DNA from 2 places in the Pseudovibrio sp. Ad46 genome. Region 1 is predicted to be linked to the other one. Evidence: riboswitches for the same ligand, from Rfam matches in the RefSeq annotation. Region 1 holds a riboswitch; the other holds the start of a gene.

The links. Region 1 has a riboswitch for S-adenosylmethionine ahead of PsAD46_RS00775 (O-succinylhomoserine sulfhydrylase). Riboswitches for the same ligand answer to the same signal wherever they lie in the genome.
Positions count from the first base shown of each region.
Region 2: it holds a riboswitch for S-adenosylmethionine, as region 1 does, so the genes downstream of both, PsAD46_RS07655 (hypothetical protein) here and PsAD46_RS00775 (O-succinylhomoserine sulfhydrylase) in region 1, are expected to answer to the same signal.

Region 1 covers NZ_LMCG01000001.1:147,023-163,246, reverse strand. The annotation lists gene PsAD46_RS00790 (hypothetical protein) at 218-628, opposite strand; gene PsAD46_RS00785 (YigZ family protein) at 787-1,335, opposite strand; gene PsAD46_RS00780 (2'-deoxycytidine 5'-triphosphate deaminase) at 1,340-2,446, opposite strand; SAM riboswitch at 2,570-2,647, shown strand; gene PsAD46_RS00775 (O-succinylhomoserine sulfhydrylase) at 2,715-3,899, shown strand; gene PsAD46_RS00770 (hypothetical protein) at 3,982-4,419, opposite strand; gene PsAD46_RS00765 (hypothetical protein) at 4,561-5,454, opposite strand; gene PsAD46_RS00760 (crosslink repair DNA glycosylase YcaQ family protein) at 5,542-6,753, opposite strand; gene PsAD46_RS00755 (MAPEG family protein) at 6,878-7,411, shown strand; gene PsAD46_RS00750 (methyltransferase domain-containing protein) at 7,415-8,266, opposite strand; gene PsAD46_RS00745 (argininosuccinate synthase) at 8,473-9,717, opposite strand; gene PsAD46_RS00740 (cupin domain-containing protein) at 10,213-10,656, opposite strand; gene gloB (hydroxyacylglutathione hydrolase) at 10,656-11,426, opposite strand; gene PsAD46_RS00730 (class I SAM-dependent methyltransferase) at 11,565-12,413, shown strand; gene metW (methionine biosynthesis protein MetW) at 12,421-13,044, opposite strand; gene PsAD46_RS00720 (homoserine O-acetyltransferase) at 13,088-14,236, opposite strand; gene PsAD46_RS00715 (chorismate mutase) at 14,522-15,370, shown strand; gene hisC (histidinol-phosphate transaminase) at 15,403-16,224, shown strand, end outside.
Region 2 covers NZ_LMCG01000040.1:134,325-150,548, reverse strand. The annotation lists gene PsAD46_RS07670 (GNAT family N-acetyltransferase) at 1-315, shown strand, start outside; gene msrA (peptide-methionine (S)-S-oxide reductase MsrA) at 434-1,063, shown strand; gene PsAD46_RS07660 (PQQ-dependent sugar dehydrogenase) at 1,149-2,390, opposite strand; SAM-I-IV-variant riboswitch at 2,679-2,809, shown strand; gene PsAD46_RS07655 (hypothetical protein) at 2,857-3,237, shown strand; gene PsAD46_RS07650 (group III truncated hemoglobin) at 3,265-3,714, opposite strand; gene PsAD46_RS07645 (acyl-CoA thioesterase) at 3,747-4,175, opposite strand; gene PsAD46_RS07640 (group III truncated hemoglobin) at 4,235-4,648, opposite strand; gene PsAD46_RS07635 (Crp/Fnr family transcriptional regulator) at 4,729-5,418, opposite strand; gene PsAD46_RS07630 (ChbG/HpnK family deacetylase) at 5,638-6,435, opposite strand; gene PsAD46_RS07625 (glycosyltransferase family 39 protein) at 6,517-8,022, opposite strand; gene PsAD46_RS07620 (glycosyltransferase family 2 protein) at 8,108-9,256, opposite strand; gene hisS (histidine--tRNA ligase) at 9,517-11,037, shown strand; gene PsAD46_RS07610 (ATP phosphoribosyltransferase regulatory subunit) at 11,063-12,160, shown strand; gene hisG (ATP phosphoribosyltransferase) at 12,160-13,125, shown strand; gene PsAD46_RS07600 (calcium-binding protein) at 13,383-16,224, shown strand, end outside.

The DNA of each region.
Region 1 (16,224 bases):
GTCTGGGTGACATTGCTCGATTTACAACGAGGATCGTCGAGAGTAACGGCCAGCTAAGGACGTTAAAGCCCAAGTGCGCGCAATTTACCGTGAGGAAGTTATATCCGTTAAAGGAGAATATGTAGAAGTATTCGAGCAAAGCCTGATCCGCAGATTGTACAAGAGGCTCTCCCTAGCGAAGTCTAAGAGTTTTTGAAATAGCTTTTGTTCTATTTCTTCAAGCGTTGTATTCGATGATGCGGCCTTCGCCGATGAGGCGGGGGGCTTTTTCGGTGGTGGTGTAGCTGATGGCGCCTTCCTCGGGTTCTACGCGGCGGCGGTCGCGCAGGTGGGCGGCGTTTTCTTTGATGCCGATGAGGTGGGCGAGGAAAGCGGAGTTGCAGCGGAAGACGTTGATGCGCTTTGGCAGGTCATAGAACTGGGCGTCTTTTTCGTGCTGAGTTTGCGTGGTGGCGACATCCTCAGAGACTTGCAGTTCCTTGCCTGGTTTCCCGTAGGTGTTCCGTCTTGAAACAGTCTCTGCATTTTGCTCTGTGATTTTGGCGTGACGGCGAGAGCCGATATCGCGATAGCGACGATCAGCGTCTGTTCCAGTGTTAATCGCTTTTCCAGTGCGGGTGACACGCATGACTTCACTCCCCCGACCGTCTCAAAATGAGACAAATGCCATTTCCTGGGATTTACATCGCAAGGCGCGTGCCAAAGTTTAAGTTTTTATTAGGATTTTAATTAATTGGGTGCGATGGAAATGCTGAGAGGCATGAAAAAGCTAGCAAGTACAGAAGGTTAAAGCTTGTCGATCTGATCTTCAGGACCGCTGACGAGCAGGGTTACGCCGTCCTCTGTGAAGGTGCGTTCGATGATTTCCAGCTGTAGCAGAATGACCTGGCGTTCCAGTTCGGCACTGCTGGAGAAGCTGGCAGAGACACTGCGGGTTTTGATGCGCAGCCATGGCACAAGCTCAGCTTCCCGAATGGCGAGATTTGCGGCGCCGGAGTAGGCCCGTGCCAGGCCGCCGGTGCCCAGTTTTGTGCCACCGAAGTAACGGACAATGATGACGCCCACATCCACAAGGTCTGCCCCAATGAGTGTTTTGAGTGTGGGCATGCCGGAGGTGCCAGACGGTTCACCATCGTCTTTGCCGCCTTCATCGATGCGTCCCTCGGGGAGCATTCTGCGGAAGGCGGTGACGTGGTGGTTGGCTTTTTTGTGCTCGTCGCGAAGATCCGCCAGCCGCTGAGCAAAGTCTACATGGGGTACCAGAAAGGCAAGAAAGCGTGACTTCTTTTCTTCCAGTATCGCGTTGTATTCCTGCTCAACGGTGAAGAGGGGCATGGGCTTATGCTCCTACCGGTTCTTTGCTTTTGAAGTGCTTGGAGAGCTTTAGTGCCTGACCCTGATAGTTGGAGCCAATGCCTTCGCCGTAAAGGGTTTCTGGCACTTCCTCCATGTGCTCGTAGACAAGGCGGCCAACCGTCTGGCCGTGTTCTACGATGAAGGGAACGTCGTGAGAGCGGACTTCTAGAACGGCTCTGGACCCTGTGCCACCAACGGTGGAGTGGCCGAAGCCGGGGTCGAAGAAGCCTGCGTAGTGGACGCGGAATTCGCCGACGAGTGGGTCGAATGGCACCATCTCAGCGGCGTATTGCGGTGGGACGTGGACGGCTTCCTGCGAGACCAGAATGTAGAACTCGTTCGGGTCGAGGATGAGCGTTGCATCGCCGCGATTGTACAGCGGTTCCCAGAAGTCTTCCGGGTCTTGTGCGTCTTTGCGGTCAACGTCGATCACACCTGTATGGCGCTTGGCGCGGTAGCCGATGAGGCTGTCTTTGCCAGAGCCTTTCAGGTCGATGGACACCTGGACGCCGTTGTTGATTGCGTCTTCGTCCTTGCCGCCAGAAACCAGCGTGTGCTGGTTGTGCACTTTGGTCAGGTCTTCATCATTGATGAGGGTTTCACCATCGCGGAAGCGGATTTGGGACAGGCGAGAGCCTTCGCGGACCAGCACAGGGAAGGTCTTTGGAGAGATCTCAGCGTAGAGCGGGCCTTTGTAGCCAGCTTCAACACGGTCAAATGCGCGGCCCTGGTCTGTGATGACGCGGGTGAACACATCGATGCGGCCCGTGGAGCTTTTCGGGTTGGCTGTGGCGGATTGCTCAGCCGGAAGGTCCAGCGCTTCCTGAAGGCGGACGATGTAAACGCAGTTGGTTTCCAGCACGGCGCCCTTGGAGAGGTCGATCTCGTGCAGGATAAGCTTTTCCAGCTTGTCTTCCACTTTCGCGTCGGGGCCGGGCAGAAAGGAGGCCCGGACACGCCATGCTTTGACGCCGAGGCGCAGGTCAAGACTGGCAGGTTGAATCTGGTCCTCGTCGGGCACTCTGTCTGCTTGAATTGCACCGCTGGCAAACATAGCTTCAATCGCTTTTGCCGGAAGAATGCCTGTCATTGTTGGTTCCGCCCCACTCGTACTCAAATCGTTCTGACACTGATTAACGTAAGTTTGATCTCTCGCCAAGTCTGCAACCTAAGCTGATTGATTGACCCTAGTGTATTTTCGAGGTAAAAACGCTGCCTATTCCGTGGTGATTTGGTCGACCGGCTTGCAACCACGTAAAACAAGTAGCTAAAGGGTCGGGTTCTTGTATAGACCTCGGCCCGCGCCGGGGTTTTTTAATGAAGGGGTAGAGCGATATCTCTTCGGGCAGGAATGAGCGATGACAGACGCAAAGAACTGGAAGCCAGCAACTCGGCTTGTTCATGGAGGCACAACGCGCTCCAGCTTTGGTGAAACATCCGAAGCTATCTTCCTTACACAAGGGTATGTTTACGACAGCTCAGAAGCGGCAGAAGCACGCTTTTTGGGCGAGAATCCGGGCTATATTTATTCCCGGTACGCAAACCCGACCGTAGGAATGTTCGAGCGACGAATGTGTGAACTGGAAGGCGCTGAGGCCGCACGCGGCACGGCTTCTGGTATGGCGGCTGTTAACTCTGCGATTATGGCCTGCGTTAAAGCTGGCGATCACGTGATTGCACCAAAGGCACTGTTCGGTTCCTGCCGATACATCATCGAAAAGCTGCTGCCACGTTATGGTGTGGAGTCCACGCTGATTGATGGCACTGACATTGAGCAATGGAAAGCAGCTGTTCGTCCGAACACCACAGCGGCATTCCTTGAAAGCCCAACCAACCCGACGCTTGAAGTGATCGATATTCCAGCTGTTGCGGATATTATTCACGAAGCTGGTGGACGGCTTATTGTCGACAACGTGTTTGCGACTGCTATCTGGCAGAGCCCGCTGGCCTTGGGCGCTGATGTGGTGATCTACTCTGCGACCAAGCATATTGACGGGCAGGGCCGATGTCTGGGCGGTATCGTGCTTTCTGATGAAAAGTGGATTGTGGAAGAATTCCATGACCCGTTCAAGCATACTGGGCCTGCGATGAGCCCGTTCAACGCCTGGGTTCTGCTGAAAGGTCTGGAGACATTGTCTCTGCGTGTTGAGCGTCAGACTGCGAATGCAGGCAAGCTGGCAGAGTTCCTTGCGGATCATTCTGCAGTGTCTCGGCTGATTTACCCGGGCCGTGCTGATCACCCACAGGCGGATATCGTGGCCAAGCAGATGCAGGGTGGGTCTACCATGCTGGCGTTTGATTTGGCGGGTGGTAAGGAAGCGGCCTTCAAGTTCTCCAATGCACTGGAGATTGTCAGCCTTTCCAACAACCTTGGTGATGCGAAGAGCCTGATTACCCATCCGGCGACGACTACGCACCAGAGTGTTGCGGAAGATGCGCGTTTGGAGCTGGGCATTACAGACAAGACGCTTCGTCTTTCTGTTGGTCTGGAAGATGCAGATGACCTGCTGGAAGATGTTGCTAAGGCACTGGCCGCGCTTTAAGCGTGTTGCACATTACAACTAGCGTGAGGGCATCCAACCGGGTGCCCTTTATGCATTAAAGCCCAATGCTGCAGACTTGTTGTTAGCTGTTGCTGGTTGCCACAACTACATCTCGCCGTGCTCCGGACAAGGTGATGATGAAACCGGCGATGACATCCAGAAACGTGATGGTCATGAGCAGAAGGAAGAGCGGAGTGGCGGCTTCTTGTACCGAGAGGAACTCAATTAGGTAAGCCACGAGGATCAACAGAGACAAGCTGTGATCTACCAGTGAGAGTGTGCTGGTTCTGGTGGCTTTGATGATCTCAACGAAGAGCAGGACCAAAGTGCCTGCAAGCAGAAGGGTGGCGACATCCAGAGGAACAAGCAGTCCGGATGGCAGTGGGATCTGGAATACAATGGCAGCCCACGGAGTGACGTTGTAGCCTTGATCAAGCACCGGCTCTAGATCTTCAAACCACCGAAATGCAACAGCGTTGTAGAGCAAAAACGGAATGAGCGTGAGTGGAATAGTCCTCATGTGGTTGTCCCCGGAAGAGCTGGAAGCGGTATCCTATCGGAAAAGATTAACATTAATGCTGGGGGTCTGTGATGCCCTGAAACCGGGAGGGGTAACGCTTCGAGTGGTTTAATGCCTAGGGCTTTCATTTTAAGTGGAGTTCTAGGGAATACGACGCGTGCGATTGTGAATAGTGAGGGGGCGTCGCACACGTTCTGTCATGCGACGTTCTATGTGAGAGAGCTCATTATAGTTATCGACAGTGATGCCCTTCCAATATTTGACGATGGGAAGGCCTATGCGAAGTTGAAAAGCACCAATGGGATAGTTGATGTCGCTGTGATAGCGGATCTGGCCAACAAATGTGGTCTTCAATCCAGGTACGCCAAACCAGCCTGCACGGGATATTTCAAACCGTCCCTGCGCCCCGCTTATCTCTTCAATGTTGTTGGCGGTTCTATAAAAGCCTCCTGCATAGATGCGGAAGCCGAACCCCAGATCCTCAGTTCCGGGAAGGTCGTAGCCAATCTCTCCTGAAAGGTTGAGGAGAGGAATGCTTTCGCGTTGGTCTGTGCTACCCGGCTCCGGTTCCAGAATACGGACTTTGCTTGTCGGAAATTGTGCGTTGAAGCGAGCCTCATAGTTATTTGCCAAAAACTCGATGCCCGTGGTGACTGCAGTTGCGGGGCCGCGTTCGTAATCTTCCTTGTAGTTCATGAAGATGTAGGTGCTGCCAATCAAGTTTGGCCGTACAAAGTGACGGAGGCCACCGCCAGCACTTATGAGATAAACAGCATCAGAGGAGTTGCCGGAGCGGACATCAGCGAAGAACATGCCATGACTGTCCTGAAAGACTGGCGTGATGACTTCGGCGGCTCCAGATGTGTTATTGCGATCTGTCTCAAACAGGCCAATGAGGCGGGGTTGGTACTTGCCTTGCGGATTGAAGGTGAAGTGGTCGTCTAAATTGAAGAGAGGTTGGGCCTGGCTAGCAGAGGTATTCAGCGCCACAAGGCAGAGCAGAATACGCAACAAAGTTTGCAAAAGCTGGCCCATTTGCTCTCTTGGTGCTGACGAGAATGCGACGTTTACCAGCAGTATTGGAGGTTACTTACGTTTCTGATAGTCCCGCCATCCAGTGGGCTATCCTTGCCAAGCTGAGAGGAACTGAAGATCTTCACAGCCAGCAAACTGGGTGCATCGCTCCAGTTCAGCTTCCAATCGTTGTTGGCGGCCTTTGCCCATGCGAATGCCAGCCTCGGGCCAGAAGCGTTTTACGGCCAAAGCATTGGAGGCTTTGTCACGCTTCATATCAATGCGGCCAATCAACTTGTCCCCCTCCATTACGGGGAAGACATAATAGCCGTATTGCCGTTTTGGTTCAGGGACGAAGATTTCGATGCGGTAATTGAAGTCAAAAAGGAACTCAGCGCGCTTGCGGTCTCTTAATGCCGGGTCGAATGGACTGAGGATGCGGATCCGTTGGGATGGGGCTTCGAGGGATCTCAGTTCATCTTCAATTGTTGGGCGTGCGAGACATAATTTGGGCTTCGTGTCGCTGGCAGGTTGAATCTCAACAGGGATTAGTTCCTGACGCTTCTGGGCTTGCTCACACCATGCTTTGACATCGGCAAGGTCTAGTTTGTCCCAATAGGCTGCAATTTCGCTGGGCGTAGCGAAGCCGAGGCGGTCGATTGCGGAGTTGCAAGCCCACTCTATGGTTTCTGCATGGCTGGGTTTAGCGGAGCGGTGATCCTCAGGGATGACGCGTTCTGTCAGGTCATAGAGTTTTTGAAAGTTTTCACGCCGGGAGACGGAGATTTGTCCGGTCCGCCAGAGATATTCAAGTGCTGTTTTGGATGGGTTCCACTCCCACCATCCGCCTTTGCTGCGCTTCTCATTCTTGCCGACATCTGAGGTGCCAGCGGGGCCGTTTTCTTCGATGTGCCGTAGAATGAGGTTGAGTTTTTCCTGATACTCCGCACCGCGCCAGACCTTCCAGCAGGATTGCAAGCTCTCTGCGCTTTTTTGGAAGCGGTAGTGCCAATAAGGGAAGAACTCGGTTGGAATGATTGAGGCATCATGCGTCCAGTGCTCAAAGAGGCTTCTGTCATTTTCCAGCAGCTTCTTGAGATGTTTGGGGCGGTAACTTTGGCGGCGTGACCACAAGATCATGTGGTGCGCACGCTCTACTGTGTTGATGCTATCAACCTGCACAAAGCCAATGCGGTGAATGAGATCGAGGAGATCTTCTCCTTTCGAGGAGCCTGTTGGTGCTTCAAGAAGGGCGTGTTTCTGCAGAAACAAGCGGCGCGCAGCGGCGTTATCAACTTTTAAAACTAACTGCGCTTCCATAGTCATCAAAGTCTCCTGCTTGGTCAGACGTGCCTAGGCTAGGAGAGGTAGCGCCTTGCCGCAAGCAGTCCGCAGCAGATAGTTGTGGGTTTGTTCCTATTATGTTCTCTAAAAGGAGGTTGCATTGGACTTTGCAGAAAAACAGCGGGGTGTGTTTCAGCGGATGATTGTTGGAGCGTTGGTGACCGCGATTGTGCTTTTGTTTGGTGCGCTTCTCAATCCGTTTGGATTTGCCGCAGACTGGAATGCCTCTGAGCGACTTTGGGTGGCAGCGGTTTCATTGTTATCACCTGCCTTGCTGCTGATGATTTCCATAGGTCGTCTGGCAATGCGCAGGTTTTATCATGCTGATGACATTGATGGAGGAGGGCTAACCCACGGCAGTGAGGAAGCCAGGATGCTGCAGAGCATTTTGCAAAATACACTTGAGCAGGGGGTGTTGGCGGGGTTCATCTACATTGCCTGGGCTGCGGTTATGCCCGGTAGCACGATGTCGGTACCGCTGTTAGCTGCGCTGCTGTTTGCGCTCGGGCGTATTCTGTTTTTTGCCAGCTATGAGAAGGGGGCACCCTGGCGTGGAACCGGCTTTGCACTGACTTTCTACCCAAGCATTTTAATGCTGGTGGTTGTGCTGATAACGTTGATGGCCGGGTTGTAGCGCTCACGCTGGCATATAGCGAGCGACTACAAGATGTCCGAGCACAGGACTTTCGTGCTCTTGTCGGAGTGTGGTCTGCGTGAAGTCGATGGTTGCAAAGTCGAATTGCTCCAAGAGATTGCGGAGATAATCTTCTGTATGCTTGAAGCGGCAGCTGTCGCTCATCGTGTAGGGCTGGGTATTGGATGCAGGCTCCATCACAGCTTCAGCGGAGAACAGGAACACGCCATTCTTTTCGATGTTGCGGGCAACACCTGCGAAGAGATCTTCCAATGAACCAAAGTACGGCAAGAGTTCTGATGCGAGTATCAAATCCCATTTCTGAGGATGATCTTGATCGAGAAACTCGTTGATTTCACATTGCTGGAGATCGTCGTAGATCTTCTTGTCTCTCGCCAGCTTGAGCATTTGCTCGGAAATGTCGACGCCAGTTTTATAACGGATCTGATCTTCAAAAAATTCGGCAGCTAAGCCAGTGCCACAACCTAGATCTAAAAGACGTTTAAAGGGGCCAAGCTTGAGAGTGTTGATCTTTTCGTGGATCTTGGTTGGTAGGCTGTATTGGAGGATCTCCAGTAGCTTGATATCGAAAAGCTTTGCTTTCTGGTCAAACAGAGCGGAAACATACTCAGCTGGCATACTGTCCAGCTTTTCTGAGTTCGCCTTTGCTCTTGGCAGATCGATGGTTTCCTCTGAGTTTTCAGAGCACCCTTGCCCAAGAAGGTTCAGCAAGTGATCGGCAGCTCCGTTGAACTCTCCGGTCTCTTTGAGCTCGAGTACATGATCATAGATCATGAAATGTCGGAGGAAATCTGCAACGGGATTGGTTTCTTGTTCTTTTTTGTCATTCTTCATCGCTGTGTAGTATCCTCGTCTTTGAATACTGACATGATTGAGCCATGAAAAAATTAATGAACAGTAAGCCTCTTTTGGTTGATCGTTTTTAGGTAAGCAACGGAAAGTAGCTGTATTTTTGTTGCTAGGTATTTCTCAAAATAAAACCCGCAGTGTTTCCACTGCGGGCTTAATAACTAATTTAAAGCTTAGGAGCTTTTACCCTTTCAGGCGTCCGTCAACTCTTTTGCTTTGGTCATCTGATTCCGCTTTGCCAGCGTGCGCAAACGCAGAGCGTTGAGGCGGATGAAGCCTGCAGCGTCTTTCTGGTCGTAAGCGCCGTGGTCGTCTTCGAAGGTCACCAGCTCTTCTGAGTAGAGAGAGTAAGGAGATGCACGACCAACAACGATAACGTTGCCTTTGTAGAGCTTCAGTTTAACCGTACCGGTCACGAACTCCTGAGACTTGTCGATCATCGCCTGCAGCATCTCACGGTCTGGGGAGAACCAGAAGCCGTTGTAGATCAGCTTTGCGTAGCGTGGCATCAACTCGTCTTTGAGGTGAGCAGCGTCACGGTCCAGCGTGATGGATTCCATCGCACGGTGCGCTGACAGGAGGATTGTTCCGCCTGGTGTCTCATAGATGCCGCGGGACTTCATGCCAACGAAACGGTTTTCGACCAGATCGAGGCGGCCAATGCCGTTGTCGCGACCGTAATCGTTCAGCTTGGCAAACAGAGTTGCCGGAGACATGTGTACGCCATTGATGGAGCACGCATCGCCTTTTTCGAAGCCGATTTCGATTTCGGTGACTTCGTCCGGCGCGCTGAGCGGGTCAACGGTGCGCTGGAAGACATACTCTGGTGCTTCTTCATTCGGATCTTCCAGAACTTTACCTTCGGAAGAGGAGTGAAGCATGTTTGCGTCAACGGAGAACGGTGCTTCGCCGCGTTTGTCCTTTGGTACCGGGATCTGATGCTGTTCTGCGAACTCGATCAGGTCAGTACGGGACTTCAGCGTCCAGTCACGCCAAGGTGCGATCACCTTGATGTCTGGGTTCAGTGCGTAGCATGCCAGCTCGAAGCGTACCTGGTCGTTGCCTTTACCGGTTGCGCCGTGCGCAACTGCGTCAGCGCCGGTTTCTTCAGCGATCTCGATGAGACGCTTGGAAATGAGCGGACGGGCGATAGAGGTGCCGAGAAGATAAACGCCTTCGTAAACTGCGTTGGCCCGGAACATTGGGAACACGAAGTCCCGAATGAATTCCTCACGGAGATCATCAATGTAGATTTCTCGAATACCAAGCAGTTCAGCTTTTCGTCGTGCTGGCTCTAACTCTTCGCCCTGACCTAAGTCAGCAGTAAAAGTTACAACTTCGCAGCCGTATTCCGCCTGCAACCACTTGAGAATAATCGAGGTGTCGAGCCCGCCAGAATAGGCAAGCACAACCTTTTTGATGTCGCCTTGGGCCATAGATTAGCTTCCAAATGTGTGTTCGGGCGCATAAAGCGCCTATGCTGGGCAATCTACCGAGGAGAGCCAGCAACGCAAGTGGTGATTGAGAATTGAGTGCTGAGTTATTAATCGGGATAGTTGAGCTACTTACAGGTGTTCCTGATTATTAGGTGAGTAGAAGCTGTTGCCGGGTTCAGCTATCGGGTATGTAAGGTTTTGATAACGCGAAGATAATGACTGCTACGTTATGCTTTGATGCCATAAAATTTGCACGTCTTGGGTGTGAACCGTGAGTTGCTAAACTGCATGATCTCTCAACTGTATCTGCGGAAAAACCATAGAGTTTATGCGCAGAAAAATTTTTCAGAGTCCTGCAATTAACCAACAAGTCTCTGTATCTACGAGGATTTCCGGGCAGGTCTTATGCGTCTTTTGTCTAAAATTGCGGGCAGATTTCTTTGAGGTTTGGTCAAGATTATCGAAGCATTTATTGCGCAATTCGATGACTTTGGCTCAAGGATTCCAGTCTGGTGGTGCCAGCTCAAAGCCATCGAAGAGGAAACCTGGAGCAACAGTGCAACCGACTAATGTCCACTCGCCGAGGCTTCGTGCGGACTGCCATGCATGGCGAGGTACGATACCTTGAGGGCGTTGGCCGTTTAATACATCCATGCCGAGGATGATGTCGTTTTGGCTGCCTTCTTCGGAGCTGATGGAAAGGCAGAGCGGGGCGCCGCCGTAGTAGTGCCATGTCTCAATTGCATCGATCCGGTGCCAGTGAGATTTTTGGCCCTTTTTGAGAAGATAATAGATCGCCGTTGAATAACCGCGCCCTTCTGGGCCTTCTGTATCCCGGAAGGTTTCGGTGTAGTAGCCGCCTTCTGGATGCTCTTTCATCTGCAGTTCAGCGATAACTTCTTCAGCGGTTGCTGAGGAGGTGATTTGATCAAGCGGCATCAGAAGTTGTCCTTGCGGCGACGTATTTCTGTAAATATATCAACTGGTTCAGCGTTGACCATGTTGAGATTTTTCTGGACGAGGGGATCTCGGACTCTCAAAAACGGATTGGTTGAAAGCTCGGCTGCCATGGAGGTTGGCAGGGTTGGGCGACCGACTTCACGGAGCGCTTCGATGCGTTTTGTCCGTTCCTGCAATGCCTGATTGTTTGGGTCGATCGTGAGAGCGAATTTGGCGTTGGCCATCGTGTACTCGTGACCGCAATAGATCCTTGTTTCGGGTGGTAATGTGTTAGCCAGGTGGCTCAGAGAGGCCCACATCATTTCGGGATCGCCTTCGAAAACACGGCCGCAACCGAGGGCGAAGAGTGTGTCGCCTGTGTGAGCAATGCCCGCCTCCTGAAACCACCAGGAGATATGGTCAAGTGTATGGCCCGGAGTACCTATGGCTTTGACTGCAATTGGGCCGACGAGAATGTCATCTCCGTCCTCAACAAAGCGGTTCATGCCTGTGATGTGTTGGCGGGAGCGTTCTGGCCCGGTTACCTTTGCGCCTGTCCTCTCGACGAGTTCAGCCATTCCGCCGACATGATCCCAGTGATGGTGTGTGATGAGAATGTCGGTCAGGTTCCATCCGGTCTCTTCCAGAACCTGTAAGTAGGGGGCTGCTTCTGGAACATCAATTGCAACTGTACAGCCACTGTCGGGGTGGTGAACGAGAACGCCGAAATTATCTTTCAGACAAACAAACTGCCGGACTTCAACTTCAATCATCAACCAGCTCCCAAGCATACAGTATATCTTTATGAGATCATGAGAGGACAAGCTGTCAAATTCAACTGCAAACTCACAAAACTCTGGGTGTGGTTGATTTAAGCTTGCAAATCGTCAGGAAGAAGCGTTGCGCCCATGGCTTTGGCACCCCATGATAAGGGAAGGCAACGCGCGGAGAACCAGTTGTATCTTGATGTTACTCACTTAAAAGAGTTCTACGACCTGCCACTTGGACGGATGCTTCGGGTGTTGGTTGGGAGCCGCGTGAAAATGCTTTGGCCAGAAATGCATGGTCAGAGTTTGCTGGGTATTGGCTATGCCGCTCCTTATCTGAGGCCTTACCTGAAGAAGACCAATCGTGTGTTTGCCGGAATGCCTGCTGCGCAAGGCGTGGTGAAGTGGCCGCGTGAAGTTGAAGTGCCAAACAAAGCCTTCCTGATGGAAGATAGTCAGTTGCCGTTTCCAGATTCCTGCATTGACCGCATCTTACTCGTGCATTCGTTGGAGATGGCAGGGCAGCCTGGGGCGTTGTTGGATGAAGTCTACCGGGTCTTGTCTCCAGGTGGGCGGGTGATTGTGATTGTTCCCAATCGACGTGGTGCGTGGGCACGGTCAGAGGTTTCACCGTTTGGGTATGGTCGTCCTTATTCAAGACCGCAGCTCGATAACTTCCTGAGCAACCATCACCTTTCAGTTGTGTCGCGGGAAGAGGCGCTGTTTGTGCCGCCGACGAACTCGAGAATGGTATTAAAGAATGCGCGCAGTTTCGAGCGTTTAGGGGCGGTGGCCTGGTCTGCGTTTGCTGGGTTGCTGGTCACTGAAGCTGAGAAGCAGGTGTACCGTGGTATTCCGATGAAAGCGAGCCACGTGACGCGGGTCTTGCGGCCCGTCTTTCTGCCTAATGGAAAGACTGCCGGTGCGCAGGCGATGAACGGGCACAGTCGCCAGCAAGAAGGTACTTTCGCCAACGAGGGCGAAAGCTGAGTTCTGATTACTTCCGTTCCAGAAGGAAGACCGCCTGATCGCCGATCAGGTTCCAGACCCACCATGGTGCGTTGAACCCAATGCGCTGGCCCCTTGCATCCAGAGCTTCTGCCTTAATGACTTTAGCATGGACTTCTTCAGAGAGAGCAACAAAGTCACGGATCGTGCAGAAGTGGATGTTTGGTGTGTCGTACCACTCGTAAGGCAGGTAGTCGGTGACGGGCATTCTGCCTTTGAAGAGCAGCTGCATACGGTTGCGCCAGTGGCCGAAATTCGGGAAGGACACGACGACTTTCTTACCGATGCGAAGCAACTGCTCAAGAACCTGTTTCGGGTCCATTGTCGCCTGAAGCGTATGGCTTAGAATTGCGTAATCGAAAGCATCGTCCGGGTAGGCTGCAAGATCGTTGTCTGCATCGCCTTGCACGACGGAGAGCCCGCGGGCAACAGCTTCATTCACGCCTTTTTGCGAGGTGTCGAAGCCACGGCCATCAACGCCGCGTGTATCGATCAGCAGTTCCAGAAGTTCGCCAGTGCCGCAGCCGATGTCCAGAACGCGTGAGCCCGATGCTACAAAATCGCAGAGAATTCGGTGATCGCCGCGTACATTACTCAAATCATGTTTTGTCATAATGAATCTGCTTTCTGATGAAGCTTACTGCTCAGTGTTACGGTCAATCACCATTTCCCGGTGCGGGAATACCTCTGGCTTTTGCTGCTCCTGTCAGGAAGCCACGCATTGTTTTGAACAGTTCAGGTTCATCAAGAAGGAATGCATCGTGTCCGCGTGAGCTCTCGATTTCAACAAAGGAGACGTTTGCTCCAGCTGCGTTGAGGGCTCGTACAATGTCTTTGCTTTCCGAGGTTGGGAAAAGCCAGTCCGTTGTGAACGACATGACGCAGAAACGGGTTGTGCTATGTAAGAATGCGTTGGCCAGTTTGCCGCCATGTGCTGCTGCGAGATCAAAGTAATCCATCGCGCGGGTTACATAGAGATACGAGTTTGCGTCGAAGCGATCGACGAAAGTCATGCCCTGATGGCGCAGATAGCTTTCGATCTGGAAGTCTGCATCGAAGCCAAAAGTGATGGCTGAGCGGTCTTGCAGGTTGCGGCCAAACTTGCTGTGCAGGCTTTCATCAGACATGTAGGTGATGTGGGCTGCCATGCGGGCAACTGACAGGCCCTTCATAGGGCGCTTGCCTTCTTTGGCATATTGTCCGTGGCACCAGTCTGGATCCGCCATGACAGCCTGACGGCCTACTTCATGGAAGGCAATGTTCTGGCTGGAGTGACGTGGACCTGCAGCGATTGGGACTGCTGCAAATACTTTTTCTGGATAGGCAGATGCCCATTGCAGCACTTGCATACCGCCCATGGAGCCGCCGACGACTGCGAAAAGAGTTTCGATACCGAGCGCTTCAACCAGTTTTGCCTGGGAGCGCACCATATCGCCGATTGTGACGACAGGCAGATCGAGCCCGTAAACCTCATCGGTTTCCGGATTGGTACATGCAGGACCAGTGGTGCCGAGGCAGCCGCCGAGCACGTTTGCACAGATGACGAAGTATTTGTCGGTGTCTACTGGCTGACCAGGACCAACCATCATGGACCACCAGCCGGGCTTGCCGGTTACGGGGTTCTCAGAGGCAACGTATTGATCACCGGTGAGGGCGTGGCACACAAGAATGGCGTTGGTCTTGTCTTCATTCAGCTCGCCATAGGTCTCATAAGCAATCTGCCAAGGCGCGAGTTCTGTACCTTCATCAAGCCGGAGAGGATTGTCTGAACCAAATCGCATGAGCTTGCTGGCAGGCATATCCATCTGTGCCGCTGCAACACTGGCTTGTGTTGAGGGTGAGATATTCGGAGTCTTCTCCGGTTTTGCGCTGGCAGTCTCAGTCATGTTTTCTTCCGCGGTGTTGTGAAGGCGAATTGGGTGTTCCTCTAAAGGATTGCAAGAGAGTTTTTGCTAGGTGCCAATTGGCAGTGTGTCAACGTTTTCTTTTGCTTTCACCGTCGTTGTTTCCTATGAATTTACATAGGTTCTGTTCAATAATTCGAGTGGGTTAGTGCAATGTCTGGGTCTTCATCAGTTTCGGATTCAAAAATGAGCTTGTCTCAAGTCCGCGATAAACTAGATGAAGTTGATGATAAATTGCATGCCTTGCTTATGGAGCGTGCTGACCTGATTGAGCATATTGTTGCGGCAAAAGCTGAACAAGGTTCTATGCATGCTGTTTTTAGGCCCTCTCGTGAAGCAGATATTATACGGCGGTTGGTTGAGAACCATCGCGGTGTTCTGCCTATTATGTCATTGGAACATATTTGGCGTGAGATAATCTCTTCGCTCACAAATGCCCAGACAACTTATCGTGTACATCTTGATGGAAGTGCAGATCGACTCGCAATGAGTGAGCTGACACGCTTCTACTTTGGTTACGCCATTGAACAGCAACGCGAGATAGACCCCTCTGCTGTGCTTGCGGCGGTTGATTATTCACAGGTCGATCTTGGTGTGATCGGGTTAGAAGAGCGTGCAGAAACGCCTTGGTGGCGTGGCATGGGCGCACGGGATGATGGCACCAATGGTCCTTCGATTATTGCAAGGCTTCCGTTTTTGGTTGTTCAGGATAGGCCTGCTGATCTGCCTGCTGTTGTGGTTGCGGCTCAAACTGCTGAAACTGAGAAGCCGGATATTTGTGTTTACGATGTGCGCTGGACGGGAGCTATACCGAGCTCATTGATGCACAAAGGTATAGAAGTGTTGAGTTTTTATCGCAGTTTTGAAGGCGTAGATGCGCTATTAGCTGTTCCGGGGAATATATCCGAGCAGGAGCTGGCGACTTTCTTTGAAACTGCTGAGGCGACGCCGGATAAACTTAGATATGTCGGTGGATACCCCGCGCCGCTTGACCTAGATGATGAATTTGATAGTGAAGCAGACGCAGTTGGTTAAATTGCGTGTTTTTTGAATAAAGGAATGAGTTGATGGAAGAGCAGGTAGTACGCCCTGTCCCTCGTGCTGGTGTGTTGGCAATTGATCCGTATGTACCCGGTAAGGCGAAGGCAAATGGTGGCCATAAACTACATAAGCTCTCTTCCAATGAATCTCCTTTAGGTGCGAGCCCGAAAGCGCTTGAAGCTTACCGCACCATTTCCGAGCTTCAGTTTTACCCTGATGGCAGCGCTGGCGAACTTCGCACAGCAATTGGTGAAGTATACGGCCTGAACCCGGATCACGTTATTTGTGGCTGTGGCTCTGACGAAGTGCTGAGCCTGCTGGCCTATGCCTATCTGGGTGAAGGCGATGAGGCTATTTATACCACGCACGGCTTCCTTGTTTATAAGATTGCGATCCACGCAGCTGGTGCGACACCTGTTGTTGCCCCAGAAAAAGACCTGAAAACGGATGTGGATGCCATTCTGGAACGCGTGACCGAGAAAACCAAAATGGTTTTTGTGGCCAATCCGAACAATCCGACCGGCACTTATATTCCGTTTGACGAAGTTAAGCGTTTGCACGCCGGGTTGCCGAAGACCTGTATTCTGGTTCTCGACGCGGCCTATGCTGAGTATGTGCGCCGGAATGACTATCAGTCCGGTATTGAGCTTGTTGCGAACTCCGAAAACGTTGTTATGACACGGACGTTCTCCAAGGCTTATGGTCTGCCTGCGCTGCGTGTTGGCTGGGCGTATGGTCCTGAGCATATCATTGATGCGCTGGGCCGTATTCGCGGGCCGTTTAACATGAATGCTGCTGCGATTGCAGCTGGCGCTGCTGCTGTGCGTGATCAGGCGTTTATTGAGCAG
Region 2 (16,224 bases), on a different contig from region 1:
GAGGGGAAAAGCAACAAACACAATAAGCTGCTGAGCATCGTCAACAAAACGAAGGCTGGCGAAGTGGAAGTTGGGTTTCTCTGGTACTCCCTTCAAGATGATGCGTCTGCCTTCATCATGGATTTTCTGGTCTACTCAGAGCACCGTGGCAAGGGGTATGCCTCCAAAGCTCTTGAGGCGTTGAAGGCGACGTTCAAGAAAGATGGCCTGACGCGGATTGGACTGCGTGTTGCCCCAGACAATCACGGTGCCATACGCACCTATTACAAGGCTGGTTTTAACGTAACAGGCTGGAATATGTCCTGCGAGGTTTGAAGCGCGAACCATGCTCTCGCTGATTGACGTTTTGTTGAAGGGACTTCATTTCCGTTGAGGGCTGGTGGCTGCTAGGGTTTTGGAAATTCCAATGCATGACCTGATTTAAGGATCTGAGATGATTGCACGCAAAGCTGCAAAAGCCCTTGCCGTTCTTCCTTTGCTTTATGCTGTGAGCCAGCCTGCACAGGCTGCTGAGACCGAAACCGCTATTTTTGCTGGTGGTTGCTTCTGGTGTATCGAGTCCGACTTTGACAAGATCGAGGGCGTTCTTGAGACCACATCTGGTTACACGGGTGGCCGCAGTGCAAACCCGACCTACAAGCAGGTTTCTGCTGGTGGCACAGGTCATATTGAAGCGTTGGAAGTGAAGTTTGATCCGGCCAAGGTGTCTTATGAAGAGCTGCTAACAGCCTTCTGGCATTCCGTTGATCCAACTGATGCTGGTGGTCAGTTTTGTGATCGTGGTGAGAGCTATCAGACAACCATCTTTGCGACCTCTCCTGCGCAGCTGAAGGCTGCAAAAGCCTCCAAGAAAGCGCTTGGAAAATCAGGTGAGGTGAACCGCCCGATTGTAACACCGATCCGCACTGCAGCTCCGTTCTATGATGCAGAAGATTATCATCAGAACTACTATGAGAAAAACCCGATCCGCTACAAGTTCTACCGCTATCGCTGTGGTCGTGATCAGCGCGTCAAGCAGGTCTGGGGTCCAAATGCTTACAAAGGTATCCCCGGCGAGCACTAAGGGCTTAGTATAGAACTCAAGAAGACCAGAGGCACTGCTCTGGTCTTTTGCTTTTAGGTGTATTGTCGCAGGTCAGAAGGGGGCCCTACTCTTCGTAGTACATGCGATAGATCCCTCCGGCAGAATCATCAGAGATCAACAAGGATCCGTCGCCAAGCTCGACCACGTCTACCGGACGGCCCAGATAATCGCCGCTGGCATCAATCCAGCCAGTTGCGACAATACTTGGGGCTCCAGCTTCTTCTTTCTCGTTGATGGGCACGAACACCACACGTGCGCCAATTGGCACTGAGCGGTCCCATGAGCCGTGCTGCGCGATGAAGACGCCGCCCTTGTATTCTTCAGGGAACATATCGCCCTGATAGAATGTCATGCCCAAACTTGCGGCATGGGCGTCTAACTCGACTTCCGGGTTCACCACGCCACTTGGGACAGGCTCGTCGATGTAATGCGGGGTACGGACCGTTCCGCCGCCATACCATGGGAAACCGTAGTTCTTGCCCGGCTCGGTGCCTTTGTTCAGCTCTTCGGGCGGGATGTCATCTCCCATGCCGTCCACCTGATTGTCGGTAAACCAGAGATTGCCGGAGTTTGGATGGAACTCCAGGCCCACGGAGTTTCTGATCCCGGTCGCATAGACCTGACGGTCCATACCATCTGCGGTGATGGAGATAATGCCGCCGATGCCGAGGCTGTCATAGAGTTTCAGCTTCATCTTGGGCGGGACGTTGTAAGGCTGGCCAAGAGAGATGTAGATGCGGTCATCCGGACCCTGATCACACACGCGGGAGGAGTGATTATAGCTTTCTTCAGAGGGAGGGATAAGCATGCCCTTGCCGACCAGCACCTTCACTGCTGGCTTGCCCTGCTCTTTATTTTCCAATGCGTTCGGAAAACTCAGAACACGGTTTTGCTCAGCAAGGACTAATGAGCCATCTTTTGTGAAGCAAACACCATTTGGGATGATGAAGGATTGATCTGGAGCGAACTGGCGAACTTCTGCAGCTTTCTTGCCCTCTTCATCCGGAGTAACGACCCAGACTCTGTCCGTGGTCGTCCCTACAAAGACAGTTTTGCCATCAGGCGCGACGGCCATATGGCGGGCATCTGGCACGGCTGCATAAGGTTCGATGTGGAAGCCTTTGGGCATGACCACAACTTCAGCGTTGCGAGCCAGAGTTTTCTGTTCTTCAGAGACCTGCTCCACAAACTCTGTTTTGACACCATCGACCATTTTGGTGGTCGTTGCCGCCAGAGATGTGGTTAGCAGCAAGGCGTAAGCGCACCCTGTCAGGACTCCAAAGAGAACGGGCTTTGTGGTGCACATCGTTTTTTTCCTTCCTGAAGGGCTTAGAAATTTGACTGAGAAAATTTATCGGAATATTTGAAATGCTCTGCCTTTTTGAGCCGCCACTATGCGCTCATTCAAAGTCTGAGGAGAATACTCAGATATGACGGGAATTCGGTTTATAGAACCACAAAAATTGAAGATATTCACTTAGCGGAAGTTGCGTTTTGTGGTGCTAGAATACGACACAACGTAAGTTTGAAAGTGTGGACAAAGAACAAAGGAAAGGTGCCCACTTGCAATTGCCTCATTTTCGTGCCAAATCCTACGCATCATCAAGAGAAGGGCTGGCGCCCTCGCCAACCTGCCTAACCGGGCAAGGTGGTCTCCGCCAAAAGGGATGTGGTTTCGAAGTGAGGACGCTGTCTTCATCATTCGTAACAACCAAGCGGTAGTTTCAATGGATTTTGCGCCAGTCCTCCTCGGGAAACCGATGGAGGATTTAATGTTTGATATTGCTGGTCAGCCACAGTCTGCATGGCAATCGTATGTATCTGAATATGTGCCTCAATCTTTGAGGGAAGCCGTCGCACACCTTGCCGACGAGTTTACTGCTGCCTATTTGCTGGATTGCTTGATTCTGGAGAAAGGACTGCGCAGTCGGTTGCTTTCCAATTCAACCCGACAGCCGAATACGCCGCTGACCACCGACGAGCGCTCCGACAGGTTTGCTGTGCTGCTTCGGCTTTGGGCAGAAGGCTGCCACACGGTTGTCGACGAGCGCTTGTTTGCGGATACTGCACGCCGCCGTCCTGAAGAACTGGAAGCCTTGCGTGAGTACTTCAGGCAAAACGCGCTGCGCTCGAAAAAGAAGTTCCCGAGCTAGGTAAGCTGCACTAAAATAAGAACTGATTTAAGCTGCGCGGCTGCCGAATTTTGCAGGAGGCGTGGCAAATGGGTCTGCGAACATTGCAAGCCACAGGCTCTGTGCGATGCGCTGTGCAGTTGCTAGAAGAAGCGGTGCGGCTTCTGGTGAGAAAATCGCATAGACTTCGTCTTCAAACAGGTCCATCCACTCATGGAAATTCTCAGTGGTGACCCCTTGAATCCTCGCGTGAGCGGGAACCGGCTTGCCTTTATACGATCCAGTTTTTAGCAGCACTGACGCCCAAAAGTGCTTCATCTTGTGTAGATGCGGACCCCAGTCCTCGCCCATCTCTCTCAGGAAGATCGGCCCAAGCGTTTCATGCTGGCGGACCTTGCCGTAAAAACTCTCAACCAGATGATTAATCTGGGCAGGTGTGATGGAAGGATCAAGCGGTGTCCGTTCACGCGCTGACATAACGGGAATTTTTGATGACACTGCTTGTTTCCTGTTCCTGGTCCGCGATCCGCTTAAGCCTTGTTGTATTTAGCACGTTGCTCTTCAGAGATCACAATCGGTTTGCCGTCATCGTCAACAGCAACAAAGGTGAACTGAGCATTCGTAACCTTCTCGCGATAACCAAAGCGGTGGCGCAAAGCCCAGGCCTCAATGGCAAGCGTTACAGAGGTTCTGCCAACACGGAGCACATTGGAGTAGACACACATTACATCGCCCACTTTAACAGGGCGGATAAAGGTCATGCTGTCGATCGCAACAGTCACAACGCGCTCCATGGCGCACTGGCTTGCTGCAATACCGGCGGCAATATCCATTTGAGAGACAACCCAACCGCCGAAGATATCGCCAGAAGCATTGGTGTCTGCCGGCATCGCCATTGTGCGCGTGGTCAGTTCACCAATTGGCTGCTCTTCTTCGACAGCGTCTCTTGTATCATTCATAGTTCTAAAGCTCCGTAGATCCACCAGAGGAAATGCTATGCATGGCGAAGCTCAACTACTCAAGCAGGGATCATCGCCATATGGAAGCAATCAACAACCTGGGTCGCACATTTCTTGGTGTTGGCCCGAGCAGTTTCAGCAACGCATTCATCTACTGCATTCTCGAATAATTTCAACCAGCTGGCAATATCATCGCTGCATACCTGCTTTGCAGCACCACGATACTTGCCAAGTGGACGGCCAGAATAGCTTCTGTCTTTCATGAGAGCGGAGCACCAGAATCGCACGGCCTGAGCTTCGTAATCCTCCCAGTCGCACTTCATGCTATTTTGGTAGACTGATGCCAGCTCGCCATTGTGACGGAGTTTTTCTGAATGACTGGCAACCAAAGCACGCACTTGAGAATGCGTCAGGTCAGGATGGATTGGTGTGCACTCGTCCTGCGGGCGAATGTCAAAATGCTGATAGGTCATCTCGGTGTTTCAGGAGCCTTGTAGGGACAAGGCCCATGCCCTTCTTGTTACTTCGGGTCACTTTTACTCAAATACCGAGTTTAAAGCTCTGCGGCAGCTCGTAGCACCTCCGGCTTTTCGAGGCAGTAATATCCAGAGAGGCGGCTGATTACACCTTCTCTCTTCCAGACATTGAGGACGCGGCTGACGTTCTCCCGAGCCCCACCAGCCATATTGGCGATTTCAGCCTGAGAGATCTTATAGTGAACAAGAATTTTGTTGCTGTCGACTTTTTTGCCAAATGTTTCAGAGAGTTGCAGCAGCGTCTGCGCAACCCGGCCATTGAGTGGCAAGAAGGACCGTGCAGCGAGTGCATCGTTTGAACGACGCAGGCGAGTCGCTACGATCTGCAGCATGTGACGGTAAACAGCGGGGTTTTCATCGGCGTAGCGATAAAATGCAGCTTTGGAGATAAATGCAAGCTGGCTTGGCTTGAGTGCCGTAACGGTAGCGGAACGCTCACTGCCGTCAAGCAAAGCAATTTCACCTACCAGAGAGCCCTGCCCGAGAACTGCGAGCAGCTGCTCACTGCCATCCAACGAGACGACGGAGACTTTCATGCTGCCTTCGATGATTGCGTAACAACCATTGCCCGGATCTCCGGCCTTGAAGAGAACTGCGCCGGATTTCAATGACATAGGCTGAGCTATCTCAGAGAGACCGTGTGCGTGTTCCTCAGCCAAACCCGACAGTGAAAAGCTATTTTGAAGGAGTTCTTTGAACTTTGTCATCTTGCCACAAGATCCTGACGCGCCGTAGATTCAGTTTTTTAGTTTAAGCTGCATCAATATAATTGATGATTTTAATTAGGTCTATCATGCGGCCATTTTGTGACCGGAGTCACAGAGATGTTCTTTAGTTTTAGGCAAATTAGGGGTGTTCATAAATACCCCAACGTTTATGGCAAATTCAAAAGGAACGATCTCTTCAACCGCAGGAAGAGATCGTTCTTAGAACAAGAAGATATCTTTTTCCATCAAAAGAAACGGAAATTCCTCACTTATCAGGAACTTCAGCTGGTTCTCACGGGATGAGCTCTGGCGTACGTTTTTCTTTTTGACGGGTTGGGCCTGCTCTTCAGGATAGGATGGCCGACATAGGACCATCGCCGAATCCTGTGCCTCATTGATTCCGTGCCAGAAGAAATCTCTCAGATCCGTGTCCTCATCAGCCATTGGCAGATCTGGTCCTGAGAATATAGTTTCCAATCCGGCTTTGGTGGCGCGCTTTGAAATGGAGTTGCTTGATCGACTAACACCAGCAGGCAGTACCAGTGCAGGCTCTCGCCCTGTCATCATGCTGAGCACCGTGATGAGCGCTGAATGCACGGCAGGATGCTTTGCGAGATTTCCCTGAATGGCAACAAATGCTGGCGGACGGGCATAGACCTCTTCGAACAGATCCACCTGTGCGGCGATCTCAGCGGCAATCGCCTCTTCCGGCAGCATCTTCATGGGGCTGCGCATTGCATACCACCACGGGGCGGGGAACGTCTCTCCGAATACGGTCCGGCCAAAATCGGTGAGCGGTCCGGCGGGCTTTGTCAGTGTGACTGTCAGACCGACCATGGTTTCATGTTCGGCCCAGGCAACCACGTCACGCAGCTGATAGAACTCCCTCGACCACATCTTGCCAGTGACAACGCAGCCTACAGCAGAAAGCCGACCTGCGATGATTAGATCGCAGATCGCCCGGTCAACACCGTAGCTTTGCCCAAATTCGAGACTCGTCAAGAGGATGCGCTTCATCGCGCGGATCTCCCAATCCAAAAGGTTCAGGAGTACATTTAACAAAGCCTGCAAATTTAACGCAACGGAATCTCAGCTGTTTCAGTTGGATTTCAGGGGCTGTTTCGGGTCTGATAATCGATAGACCCGTACATTTTCAATAGCGGTTTTTCCGAATAATCCCTTATTCTCTCGGGGGATGGTCTTCAGCAGCTCAACCTGATTGAAGTTAGTTTTCAGCTTTTGTGAGCGGTCTCTTCTTTCCTCGGTGACGTACAGCATGTCACTATTTTCGGGATTTTGGAGATTATCGGGAATCATTGCATAGCGCATTCGCTCAGGAATTCCGTAGACTTTGAGGTCTGTCTTCTTGAGCGCATCCGACATTTGGCCAGTCAAACCATAGCTGGTTGTGCCAATCCAATTGATGTCATTCGCGTCTGCCAACTCGGTTAGTTCATCCCCAATATCTTGCCAGCCGCGCATCTGGTGCGTTGGATCTTTACGGCCCAGAGATGTGTTGAGCGGGGTGTAGGCGTGGATATAGACCACGCCAGCGACAACGACACCCAGGCCGACTGTAGTCGGGGCAAGCACCTTGAACCAGCGACCAACATTGGCAGGCGGATAAGCTGCTGCAATACCAGCGAACATGGCAAGTGTCGGATACATTGGTGCTGGCCAGTTGCCCTGAACACGCGAATGGAGTGAATGGAAGAGTAGATAAATCAGGAACGGCAGGACCGTCAGAACCAGCAGGCTGGCCGTGTTGTCTTGCTTTATCATTTTGCGGATGACGCGCCACGCACCAACCATCGCAATGATAAAGACGAGCGGGCTCAGTAGGCCTGCAACAGCGCCTATGAACTCGCCAATGTACTTGACGGAGTACCCTTCCGGTACAGAACGCCCAAACTGCTTTACAAAAGAAATCCACTCATGCTGCGAGTTCCAGTAAAGTACTGGAGAGAAGATTGCGATTGCCAGTGCTCCGCCGAGCCACAACTGCCAGGACAGGAAGTATCTGCGGTTCTCCGGCACCCACACCAGCCAGAGAATAATCCCTACCCCCAGAAACAACACGGAGTATTTTGAAAGAAGGCCTAATCCTGCAAAGATACCAGCCAGAATCCACCAGTTCGCATTTTTGGATACCGTCAGCTCTGCCATGGCCCACAAAGCCAGTCCCCAGAAGAAAACAGAGGGTGCGTCAGGCGTAGCTAACAGTGAGCCGACACCAATCAGCAAACTTGCGTTGAAAAACAGGACTGTCCAGCCAGCGACATGGGCGTCATATAGAATTTTTGCAGTTCGCCAGAGGGCAAGGGAACCGATTGCAGCAGACAGGATACTGATGAAGCGAACGCCAAGAGCCGTGTCACCGAACAAGGATTGACCAAGCCAGATCCAATAAGCGACCATTGGCGGGTGGTCGTAATAACCCAATGCAGGATACAGCCCCCACAAACGATAGTAGGCTTCATCCTCAACCAGATCGACATTCATACCAGTTGCCAGCCGCGCCAAAGACAGCACGGCGACAATCAGGATCAGATTGGTCGGGCGCAACCAAAAGCTCAGCGGCTTTCCTGCGGGATTGTCCTGCATTTAAATGCTTTCCTCAAAGTGCTTTAACTTTGGTTTCCTGCGTTTCTTCCTGTGAAAAGCTTCTCTCGCTATTCGAAGAAACGCTTTAGCCTTTGCGCCATGTCAGAGCGTTGGAAACAACGTAGTTCCAAACCGCACCCATAACAGCACCAGCAGCACCAGCAAACCACCAGATTGGTTTGTTCGTGTAGATCAACTCTGCCACACCAACGTTTGCCAAAATACCAAAGCTACAGATCACATAGAATGTGAGCAGACCTTTGATCCACGCAAGCCCTGTCAAACGACGGTCGCGATAGGTCAGGCGGTTGTTGAGGAAAAAGTTTGAGGACATGGCCACAAAGGTCGCAACCAACTGAGAGAGGCCAAATGGCATGCCGAAGGCGGCAAGAAAGATCTTCAGTGCGATAAGGTGAACGACGACACCTGTTCCACCGACCATGGAGTACATAAGAAAGCGAACTGAAATCTTGTCATCGAAGATTTTGGAAACCAGCAGGCCGAGGTAATCCATGGTCACTAGTGTATCGAGCTTGCTTTCACCATGCTGACGCTCACGAAAAACGAAAGGCAGTTCTTTCACACGCAGAGCGCCTTTTCCGCTGGCGACAATATCGAGCATGATTTTGAAGCCTTGGGACGACAAACGCGGAGCGAGCTCAACAAACCTGTCACGACGCAGCATGAAGAAGCCGCTCATCGGGTCGGACAGTTCCACTTTAAGAAACTTACGTGCCAGATTGTTGGCAAGATTGGAGCCCCATGCACGAATTGAGGACAAACCCGTCCCAACATCCCCACCTTCCACATGGCGGGAGGCAACGCAGATGTCGTAGCTTTCAGAACGAAGTGCTTCGAGCATCTTGGGCAACAGGCTCTCATCGTGCTGAAGGTCAGCATCCATCACAGCTACAAATTTGGAGCTGGAGGCCAGCATGCCTTCAATGCATGCGCCGGACAAACCACGACGACCAATACGCTGAACAATGCGAACACGCGGGTCTTGCTGCGCAATGTCAGCAGTGACTTTAGAGGTCCCATCTGGAGAATTATCATCAACAACAATAACTTCCCAAGCTACACCAGCGAGCGCTTTATCCAGCAGCTCAACCACGATGGGAACGTTTTTGCTTTCGTTATAAGTCGGCAATACAACAGTTAACTCTGTTGGACCTGTAACGCGACCTTCGGATTTGCTGATTTCAGTTGGTTCGTAGTTGGTGTTTGACACCATGATTTCTCCAGTGTGCAGACCTTCCTTTGCATGCGTAAGGGAATGGTCCTTCCATTTTTTGGGGCGACCTTAGCTTCTCTTGACGCTATTGCAAGTATTGATTGGGAAATTTGCGCCGGATTGCACCCGCTTCGCGCCTTGCCCTCCCCTGCTCAATGGGCTAGGAGACAGACAACAGCATGCTTCCCTTGGTGCGTTCTGGGGACTTATTGCGGGAAGCGCTTGCAACAACCCTTTTATTTCATGGATGAGACGGCCTCATGGCAAAAAAGAAAAGTGCCAAGCTCAAAGCTCGTTTACCGCGTGGATTTGTAGATCGCGGTCCAGCTGAACTGCAGGCGATGGAGCAGATGCTCTCCGTTATCAAGCAGACTTATGAGCTTTACGGCTTTGAGCCCGTGGAAACTCCAATGTTCGAGTACACTGATGCTCTTGGCAAGTTCTTGCCAGATCAGGACCGTCCGAACGCTGGTGTGTTTTCGCTACAAGATGATGACGAGCAATGGATGAGCCTGCGGTACGACCTGACCGCGCCCCTCGCCCGTCATGTGGCCGAGAATTTCGAAAGCCTGCCAAAGCCTTACCGCAGCTACCGCGCTGGTTATGTATTCCGGAATGAGAAGCCAGGACCGGGTCGTTTCCGCCAGTTCATGCAGTTTGATGCAGATACGATTGGTGCACCTTCTGTCTCTGCTGATGCTGAAATCTGCATGATGGCGTCCGACACGATGGAGCGCCTCGGCATTGCTCGTGGTGACTACGTGATCCGCGTGAACAACCGCAAGGTTCTGGACGGTGTGATGGAAGTGATCGGCCTTTCCGGTGACGAACACGCTGAAACCCGCCTGACCGTTCTACGGGCTGTCGATAAACTGGATCGTCTTGGTGTTGAAGGCGTTAAGCTGCTTTTGGGTGAAGGCCGTAAAGATGCTTCCGGCGACTTTACCAAGGGTGCTGGCCTTGGCGAAGCGGAAGCGGAAAAGGTTCTTGCCTTTGTGGAAGCTGGCGGGGAAACCACTGACCAGACCATCGAGAACCTTCGTGGTTTGATCGCAGACAGCAAAACTGGTGCAGAAGGCGTTGAAGAGCTAGCAACCATGGGCAAGCTGTTTGATGCAGCTGACTACACCGATGGCCGTGTTCTCATTGACCCATCTGTTGTGCGCGGTTTGGAATACTACACCGGCCCTGTTTATGAAGCTGAACTGACCTTTGAAGTGAAAGACGATAAAGGCCGCCCTGTGCGTTTTGGCTCTGTTGGTGGTGGCGGGCGTTACGACGGCCTTGTTTCCCGCTTCATGAGCCAGCCTGTGCCTTCTACCGGCTTCTCTGTTGGTGTTTCCCGTCTGATGTCAGCACTCACTATGCTCGGCAAGCTTGGGCAGGAAGAAGTTGCAGGCCCAGTGGTTGTATGTGTGATGGACAAGGACGTTGACTCCCTTGCGCATTACCAAGCCATGGTTCAGGAGCTTCGCACTGCTGGTATCCGCTCAGAAATGTATCAGGGCAACCCAAAGCAGTTTGGCAAGCAGCTTCAGTACGCTGACCGCCGCAATTCACCTTGTGCCATCATTCAAGGCTCGCAAGAGCGTGAAGAAGGCGAAATTCAAATCAAAGATCTCATTGAAGGCAAACGCCTTTCTGCCGAGATTGAAGATAACAAAACCTGGCGTGAGAGCCGTCCTGCACAGTTTGCTGTGAAACGGGATGATCTTGTTGCAGAAGTGAAAAAGCTTCTGGCCGCACAGGAAGACGATCGCAAAAACCAAAGCGAGAACTAATATGACCTTGGGGGATAACCGCAGCGTGGCTTTGGGCCAGCTTTTTCGGGATGCAGGTTATGAAGAGGCAACCCCGCCAATCTTACAGCCAGCCGATATCTTTTTAGATCTGGCTGGTGAAGATCTCCGGCGGCGCCTTTTCCTGACTACAGGGGAAGATGGACAAGAGCTTTGCTTGCGTCCAGATTTTACTATTCCGATTGCCCGACATTATCTGGAAACAGGTATCGCGGGTCGTACTGCGGCATTCTCTTATGTTGGGCAAGTTTTCCGACATCGACCTGGGCAACTGGGTGAAACCATGCAGGCTGGTGTTGAATCCATTGGCCGCGAGGATGAAGAACAAGCTGATGCGGATATGCTGGCGCTTGCTCTAGAGACTGCTGATAAGCTGGGCCTGTCCTCCCCACGCATTCGAGTGGGTGATGAAGGCCTGTTTACAGCTGTTCTGCAAGCGCTTGAGATTCCAAAGGTTTGGCAACGTCGTCTGCGTGATGTGTTTGGTGAGCGTGACCGGCTGGATCAGGTTATCACCCGAATGAGTGGTGTTGAAGCCAAGCCGGATGCGAAGCTGGGCTTTCTTGCTGCTCTTGAGGGGCGGGACCCAGAAGCAGCTGTGGCTGTTGTTGAAGATGTGCTTTCACTTGCGGGCATTTCTGCTGTTGGTGGACGTACAGCTCACGAAATTGCTGAGCGCTTCATGGAGCAAGCCGCCCTTTCTGCTGGATCAGGCGTGGACAAGGATGTGATCTCGCGATTGAGCGAGTATCTCAACGTGTCCGGTCCGCCACCTGCGAAAGCGGTTGAGACCTTGCACGGGTTTGCCAACGAGACCGGGCTTAATCTGGATGCCTCTATTGAGCGTTTGGCGAAGCGTACCGACCTGATGGCAGCGCGTGGCATTGACATTTCAAAGCTGGAGTACTCCGGTGATTTTGGTCGCCGTCTCGATTACTACACCGACTTTGTCTTTGAAATTCATCATGAAACCAGTGAACATCTTGGACAGGTGATCGGTGGTGGTCGCTACAACAAGCTGGTGGAACGTCTTGGTGCGCCAAGTACTGTGCCTGCTGTTGGCTTTACAATCTGGCTGGACCGCGCTTTTGAGGGAGCAAGCTGATGAGCTCTAATCTTATTCTTGCGATACCGTCCAAAGGCCGCCTTCAGGAAATGACCCACGCGTTCTTCGCGCGGGCTGGTTTGAAGGTGAAGCGTCCGGGTGGTGATCGCAATTACCGTGGGACTTTGAAGGGCGTGGACGGCGTTGAGATCGCTTTCCTTTCGGCCTCCGAGATCGCGCGTGAGATTGCTGCTGGTACGGTCCACTTCGGTATCACCGGAACGGATCTGGTCAACGAGAACATCGACCGCCCCGAAGAAAAGACGCATATCATCACCGCTCTTGGCTTTGGCCATGCGGACGTTGTGATTGCGGTTCCAACGGCGTGGATTGATGTGTCCACTATGTCCGATCTTGCTGATGTTGCTTCTGATTTTCGTGCGCGGCATGGTCGCCGCCTGCGTATTGCGACTAAGTATGTGAACCATACTCGGCAGTTCTTCGCGGAAAAAGGCATTGCGGATTACCGCATTGTTGAGAGTGCTGGCGCGACTGAAGGTGCACCTGCTGCTGGTTCTGCTGAGTTGGTGGTGGACATCACTTCAACTGGTTCTACGCTGAAAGCCAACAATCTGAAGATCCCTGAGGATGGTGTGATCGCCAGGTCTCAGGCACACCTTGTGGCGTCCAGAACAGCCAACTGGAATGAGAGTGCTTTGCAGGCCGCCCGTTTGATGCTGGACCGGATCACGGCGCAGGATAACGCTCACAATTTCAAAGAGATGCGTACTGTTGTCGCAACCCCTGCAAAGGTGCTGGAGAAGGTTGCTGCTCTTGGCTGTGTTGCCCCGTTCGGCATTGAAGGTTCTTCTTTAGTCCTGCATTGCCCTGCTGCCAAAGTGCCTGAATGTGCAGACATGCTGCGCGAAGAAGGAGCACAAATGGTGACTGTGACGCCGCTGGAGTATGTGTTCCACACAGCAAACCCGCTGTTTGAGCCTCTGGCACAAAAAGTCGCAGGCTAACACCTAAACCACTGAGAAATATTTTTGAACGCACCTCTGACCGGGGTGCGTTTTTTATTGCGTTGATTTGCGTTACTTGTGAGATTTCTGCGTGTTTATGTATCTATGACATACCTGAAGTAACTTCAAAATACTTATCCATCTAATTTATGTAAATTTAGCGATTTCTTTGAGTCACCTAGGCACAACCTTGAAGTGCATTTCTTATATGTGCTCAATGCACATATTTAAATATTTATGAAATTCGAGGAAAACAGATGGCTGCAGATAAAATGCCTCTTGAAGGCGATAACAGCTACGGTTTCAAGCGTGGAATAGGCATCGACTATTTTGGAGGAGCGCCTGGAATCACTACCATTCGTTTTGATGGTGACCTCACACTAAGCGATTTCAAGATCCGCCTCGAAGGTGGCGATCTGGTATTCTATCTGATCGACCCGGCTAACCCGAACCAGCCGCTTAATGAGATTGCTGACGTTTTTTACTTTGATAATTGGATTGCTGGTGATCACGGCATCGAACGATTTGAATTTGCTGATGGGACATCCCTGTCAAAAATTGCCGTACAAAGTAACGGACGTCTGAAGCTCTATGGAACCGATGGAGATGATGCCTTTATCGGAACTTCCGATAGAGATGAGATTTACGGTAGTGAAGGTGCAGACACGATTGATGGCAAAGGCGGTACCGACATCGTCAACTATCTTCTGTCCGATGCTGGCGTGACCGTTAATCTTGCGACAGGTGAAGGCTCTGGTGGCCACGCGGAAGGCGATCAGATCTCAAATGTCGAGTCCATCATTGGTTCTTATCATGATGATGTCTTGATTGGTGATGATGGCAACAACAACCTGTTTGCTCAGAACGGCAATGATCACCTGGAAGGTGGAGCCGGTGATGATTGGCTCAACGCTTATGGCTCTGGAGCGGACTACCTTGATGGCGGCTCAGGAAACGATACTGTACGCTATCGCTGGTCAGGATCTGGGGTTACCGTGGACCTGACCGACCAGGCAAACAATGCTGGTGATGCTTCTGGTGACGTCTACGTCTCCATCGAAAACGTGATGGGCAGCAACAGCTACGGTGACCACATCACAGGCGATGCTGGTGACAACAAGATCTGGGGCTACGGCGGCAATGACACGCTGGAAGGTGGCGATGGGAACGACACTCTCCTTGGCGGAAATGGCAACGACATCCTGAAAGCCGGTAATGGTGACGACTATCTCGACGGTGGCGCTGGAGACGATGAGTTCAACTACGGTGAAGGTACCACTACCTTCCGCTATGACCTTGGCAATGGCAACGACACCATTCACGTCAACCACGATGTAGATTCTTCCTACAATGACAAAATCGTCTTTGGCCCAGGCATCTCCCCTGATGAGATCACGGTAACTCGCCAGGGAGAAGGCACAGATAAATATGGCACCGAACGCAATGATCTTGACCTCCTGCTGACATTCAAAGATGGCAGCACCTTGCTTGTCAAAGAAGCTTTTTATTATGGACCGAATGGCTTTGCCTTCGGAGAACTTCAGTTCGCAGATGGCACTGTCTGGAACTGGGAAAGCTTCAACAAAATGCGCTTTGAAAACGCTGGTGACGAAGGTGAAAAACTCGCTGGCACCTTGGGCGATGACGTGATTGATGGCCGGGGTGGTGACGATGATATCATTGGTTATTCAGGAAATGATCACCTAATCGGCGGTGCCGGAAACGACACGCTTGAAGGTGTCGAAGGAAATAACCACCTGGAAGGTGGTACTGGCGATGACACGCTAAAAGGCTCTATTGGCAACAACATTCTCGATGGTGGCGATGGCAATGACACTTTCTTTAGCAGCACAGACGGCGAGGATACAATTATTGGTGGGAGCGGAGACGATTCCATTTATACGTGGAGTGGAACTGCGATTGTTGATGGTGGAACAGGTGATGACGATATAGATATATCTAGTTCAACCGTCACCATTCATTACGATCTAGGTGATGGCAATGATACTGTTGACATCAAGCACTCTGACGATAGCTCTTACAACAATAAAGTTATTTTTGGAGCAGGTATATCACCTGATGAGGTTACTGTTACGCGTGCAAGTAGCACTTCAACCACCCTTCTGCTGACTTTCAAAGATGGCGGGACGTTGCGTCTCTACGATGTTTTCCACTATGGACCAAATCACTTTACATTTGGCGAACTCCACTTTGCAGACGGCACTGTTTGGAACTGGGAAAGCTTCAACAAGATGCGCTTTGAAAACGCTAGTGACGAAGGTGAAGAACTCGCTGGCACCCTGGGCGATGACGTGATTGATGGCCGGGGTGGTGACGACACAATCGACGGTTACTCCGGTGACGATCATCTCATTGGAGGTGAAGGGAATGATGATCTCTTCGGTGGAGAAGGTGATGATCACCTGGAAGGCGGGGCTGGCAACGATAAACTGAACGGCTGGACGGGCAACAACATCCTCGATGGAGGAGATGGCAACGATACAATTTACAGCGCCACTGATGGAGTAGACCAGATCAAAGGGGGAAGTGGTGACGATAAAATTCTTGCTTGGAGTGGTTCTGCCGTTGTGGATGCAGGAACAGGAAACGATAAACTTTACATCTCAAACGCAAAAGTCACACTCCACTACAAGCTTGGAGATGGCAATGACACAGTTGATTTAGCGTACTCAGGCGAGTTGCAGAATGAAAGTCATAAACTGATCCTTGGCGAAGGTATCTTGCCAGACGAAGTTTCAGTGACACGCTTCACAGGTACTTCAAAAAGCATCTTACTCACATTTAAAGATGGTGGAACAGTAAACCTGCTATCTGTCATTGATCCTGATATATTGCGCCTAAACTTCGGTGAAATCGAATTTGCCGATGGCACAATTTGGAACTGGGAAAGCATCAATGAAAGGCTTCTTGGAGGCTTGAGTGATGAGGCAGACCATCTTCGAGGCACTACTGCTGATGATACCATTGATGGGCTCGGAGGTGATGATATCATCTTCGGTGACGATGGAAATGATCATCTAATTGGCGGTGCAGGCAACGACAAACTGAATGCCGGCGAAGGTGATGATCATCTTGAAG